DNA from 2 places in the Streptomyces sp. NPDC052396 genome. Region 1 is predicted to be linked to the other one. Evidence: riboswitches for the same ligand, from Rfam matches in the RefSeq annotation. Region 1 holds a riboswitch; the other holds the start of a gene.

Region 1 (2,193 bases):
CACGCCGCGCCCGAGCGGGACATCTCGCTCTACATCAACTCCCCCGGCGGCTCCTTCTCCGCCATGTGCGCCGTCTACGACACCATGCGCTTCATCAGCTGCGACATCGAGACGGTCTGCCTGGGCCAGGCCGCCTCGGCCGCCGCGGTGCTGCTGGCGGCCGGGACACCGGGGAAGCGGGCGGTGCTGCCGCACGCCCGGGTGCTGATCCACCAGCCGTATCTGGCGGAGCCGGTGCAGGGGCAGCCGTCCGATCTGGCCCTGCGGGCCGGGGAGTTGCTGCGCGTCCGGGACGGCCAGACCGAGCTGCTGGCCCGGCACACCGGGCAGGACCGGGCGCGGATCGAGGCGGACACCGAGCGGGACACGGTGTTCGACGCGGCCGCGGCGGTGACCTATGGGCTGGCCGACCGGGTGGTGGAGAGCCGCAAGTGGGATGCCCGATGAGCGGGTGGCCGCCGGAGCCGCCGCCGCTGCCGGGGCTGACGCGGGCGGAGGGGGAGCTGGTGGACCGCTATCTGGAGGTACTGGATCTGCTGGGCCGGATCAACCCGGCCCGCGGCCGGGACACGTACCGGGGGCTACGAGCGGCGCAGGCGCTGGTGGTCGCGGCCACCGGGCTGCGCGAGGCACTGACGCTGATGTACGAGCGAGGTGAACGGGAGGTGTACGCGAGCACCTTGGCGCAGGCGATGCGCGTCCTGGACGGCGAGCGGCGGGCCGGCCGGGTGATGTTGCCGCCGCCATCGGCCAGTTGAGAAGCGAAACCCTTTTCAGGAAGTCTCCTTCAGACGCCGGAGGCAGCCGTAGACATCGCGCGGTGATCACTCCGGGCGCGACGCGCACTCCGCGCTTGAGTGATCCGCTCGCCACGCAGGTCGTGGACTCAGCCGCCTCCGCCGATGACTCCCAAATGCCCGTGTGTCCACCTGAATTGCCCACAGGTGACGAGGCTCACATACCGCTGGTTCCGCTCGGAATCGGCGCCGTGGCTGGGTCAAGATCCTCGGGACGACAAGACCCCGCCACACGGCGGGGCGGTCCGGGCGGACGCCGAACCCTGCCGCCGCCCAGGGCGACGGGTCGACGGGAGTGCACCGGCAGGGGTGGAGGACCCGAGCACGGCGGGACGGCCGCCCTCGACAGGGCCGTTCCTTGGGGTGAAGCCGCCTGTGGCGGCCGGGCATTCTTCGCCTGCCCGAACCCGACAGGTCACCCTTCACAGGCGACTGACGAAGGGTTTGCGCATGGGCAAGCACAAACGTCCAGCACGGCTGTCCAAGGCCAGGGCCGCCTCGGCCCTGACCCTCGCCGCCGTCGGCGCCACGGTGCTGGCGCCGGGCGGCACGTCCAAGGCCGAAGCCTCTTCCATCCCCACCAGGGCGTTGCAGATCGCGGCCTCCAAAATGGGCGCTCCCTATCAGTGGGGAGCCACCGGCCCCTACCGCTTCGACTGCTCGGGGCTGACCCTCTACTCCTTCAAACGGGCCGGCAAGCAACTGCCGCGCACCGCACAGGCCCAGTACAACCGCACCCGCCATATTCCCCGTTCCGCCCGTCAGATGGGCGACCTGGTGTTCTTCCACTCCGGGCGGGGCGTGTACCACGTGGGGATATACGCCGGGAACGGCAAGATCCTCCATGCGCCGAAGACCGGCTCGGTGGTGCGCTTCGAGCGGATCTGGACCAATAGCGTCTGGTACGGCCGGGTCACCGACTGACGCCGCCGTACGCCCCGTAGTACGAGGATCAGGCCGGCACGACCGGCCCTCCCGCGAACGCGCCACGAGCGCGTCTGCCGGGTGGTGGAGGCATGGCCGCGACCAGGCCGCCAACCGCCGCCCGGCCCGGGCGAGTACGGGGAACCAGCGCATACCGCGCCATGGGCACGGGCAGCACAGGCGTCAGCGTACGGGCGCCGTCCACGGCAGGCGGATCCACACCGTCTTACCGCCCCCGGCGGTCGGGGTGACGGCGAAGCTGCCCCCGCGTTCCGCGGTCAGACAGCGCACGATGACCAGGCCCCGGCCATTGTCCTGCTGGACCGCCGCCGGCAGCCGGCGGGGGTAGCGGGCATGGTCGTCGGTGACACCGATGCGCAGATGTTCGTCCCGCTCCAGCCGCAGGTCCACGGTGAAGGTCGGCGACTGTCCCCGGGTGTGCAGCACGGCATTGGTCGCCAGCTCGGAGACG
Region 2 (2,193 bases), on a different contig from region 1:
ACGCGCTCGATGTGGGAGCAGCACGGCGGTACGGAGTTCGCGCCGCGCCCCGACCTGGCCAGCCGCGCCCAGCAGATCGCGGTCGCCGAGCGGATACTCGAGGACCGCGGCCCGTATGCCTGGCCCAGCTGTGCACTGGACTCCGGCCTGGTCAAGGACGGCCCGACGCCCAAGGTAGATCCGGGTGGCGATGCCGACTCCGCGGATACGCCCCGTACCGCGCCGCACCACAAGGCACCCGACGCCTCCCCGGCCACCCCCGACAAGTCCGCCCCCGGCCCGTCCGAGTCCGGGAAGCCCGGTACGCCGCAGGGTTCCGATTCCTCGGTGCCGGCCCAGAAGCCGGACCAGCGGCCACCGGTCAAGGACGGTGACCAGCCCACCGGCAAGCACCGCAAGCCGACGTCCGGCCCGTCCGCCGACCCCTCGGTGCCGCCCGCCCGGAAGCCCTCGGCGGACCCCGCCCCGTCGCCCTCCAGCAGCTCCGCCGACCCGGGCGCGAACTCTGGTGACCGCACCTCCGGGCAGGACGCGCAACCCGGAGCGGAGGCGAGTGCGGGCATCGGCAACCACCGTGCGGACTCCCCGGGTTCGGGCGCGGACCGCGCATCGCGCGGTGGTGCGGAGGCGCGCACCGAACCGCCGTCTGCAAACGACTACACCGTGCGCCCCGGTGACAACCTGTCAGTCATCGCGGAGCAGCATTCCGTCCAGGGTGGCTGGCATCGGCTGTACCGCGACAACCAGAAGACGGTCGGGAGCGATCCGGACCTCATCCTTCCCGGTCAGCAGCTCGAACTGAAGAAGTAGCGGGGCTGTTTGGGTCGAATGTCCGTTCCGGCGGAAAGTGAGACATGGGTCTCTTTGGCATTCGTCTCAAAGTCGGCGGCCGGAAACCAACGGACCGTCTCCGACCTGCGAAAACAGCTGTTTTCAGCCGGGGTGGAGACAACTGGGTGGCTGAAAAGGAGGGTTTGAACCGGTCGGCCGCCTGTGCTTAACGTCATCACCGCTCGCCACCGCGAGCACCACGGTCGTCACGCCGAATCCTGCCGGCGGCCGGGGGAGTCGTCGCGCAAGCGCCGTAGGCAGGAGCGGGGGAACCAAGGTAAGGCGCCGTAACGGGCCGCCGGTCGAGGACCGGAGGGCCGGGACGGCTAGGGGTGAAGCCGAGCGAGCGCAAGCCGCACGGCCGGGCAACTCACGCCCGAACCCGACAGCTCACCTCGTAGGCGCCGGTGAGGAAACCGACTTATGTCCAAGGGCAAGCATCGTCGTCCGAACAAGGCCGTCCGCATCGCCACGCTCGCCGGTGTCACCGGTGCCGCTGTCGCAGCTCCGCTGATGGCCGCCACCTCCGCCCACGCCGCCTCCGTCACCACCTGGGACCGCGTGGCCCAGTGCGAGTCCGGCGGCAACTGGTCCATCAACACCGGCAATGGCTACTACGGTGGCCTGCAGTTCTCGCAGTCCTCCTGGGAGGCCATGGGCGGTACCAGCTACGCCCCGCGGGCCGACTTGGCCAGCAAGAGCCAGCAGATCGCGGTCGCCGAGAAGCTGCTCGCCGCGCAGGGTCCCGGTGCCTGGGGCTGCGCCAGTGAGGGCGGGCTGAGCCGTGGTGGCCCGGCCGCCGACGTGGACACCTCCGGCTCCACCGGCCACACCTCGACCCAGAGCCACGCCGACCGCAGCGAGCGTCACTGGACGCCCAAGCACGCCGCTCCGCAGCAGCAGGACGACAGCGACGACGAGGCTCCGGCGCCCAAGCAGAGCGCGCCGCAGCACTCCGCCCCGAAGTCCGTGAAGACGGGCGACGGCGAGTACCAGGTCAAGGAGGGCGACACCCTCGCCAAGATCGCCGAGGCCAAGAAGGTCAAGGGCGGCTGGGAGAAGCTCTACGAGCGCAACAAGGACATCGTGGAGAACGCCGACCTGATCTTCCCCGGCCAGAAGCTGCACCTCAGCTGACCCAACGGCCAACCGGACCGCCCCGTTTCGATGCGTCTTATCCCCCCGAGCCGCATCGGAGCGGGGCTCCGGCGTTCTCCGGGGCCTGCCATGCGGGTTCCCGCTTCTTCGTTCAGCGAACACAGGAAGCGGCCATTCCTCCCGCGATCTCGACGTTTGCGGCTTTTTTCGTTTTGCGCGGTGGTCCTACGGCGGGTGGACCCGCCGGGGCCCGTTAGGCTCATG

What was found. Region 1 has a riboswitch for cyclic di-AMP ahead of ACIHFE_RS26460 (C40 family peptidase). Riboswitches for the same ligand answer to the same signal wherever they lie in the genome.
Region 2: it holds a riboswitch for cyclic di-AMP, as region 1 does, so the genes downstream of both, ACIHFE_RS13445 (transglycosylase family protein) here and ACIHFE_RS26460 (C40 family peptidase) in region 1, are expected to answer to the same signal.

What each region holds. Positions count from the first base shown of each region.
Region 1 covers NZ_JBIUAW010000011.1:52,584-54,776, reverse strand. Annotated here, with positions in the region: gene ACIHFE_RS26470 (ATP-dependent Clp protease proteolytic subunit) at 1-447, shown strand, start outside; gene ACIHFE_RS26465 (hypothetical protein) at 444-758, shown strand; cyclic di-AMP (ydaO/yuaA leader) riboswitch at 1,042-1,243, shown strand; gene ACIHFE_RS26460 (C40 family peptidase) at 1,248-1,721, shown strand; gene ACIHFE_RS26455 (ATP-binding protein) at 1,905-2,193, opposite strand, start outside.
Region 2 covers NZ_JBIUAW010000004.1:458,404-460,596, forward strand. Annotated here, with positions in the region: gene ACIHFE_RS13440 (transglycosylase family protein) at 1-810, shown strand, start outside; cyclic di-AMP (ydaO/yuaA leader) riboswitch at 1,071-1,250, shown strand; gene ACIHFE_RS13445 (transglycosylase family protein) at 1,255-1,968, shown strand.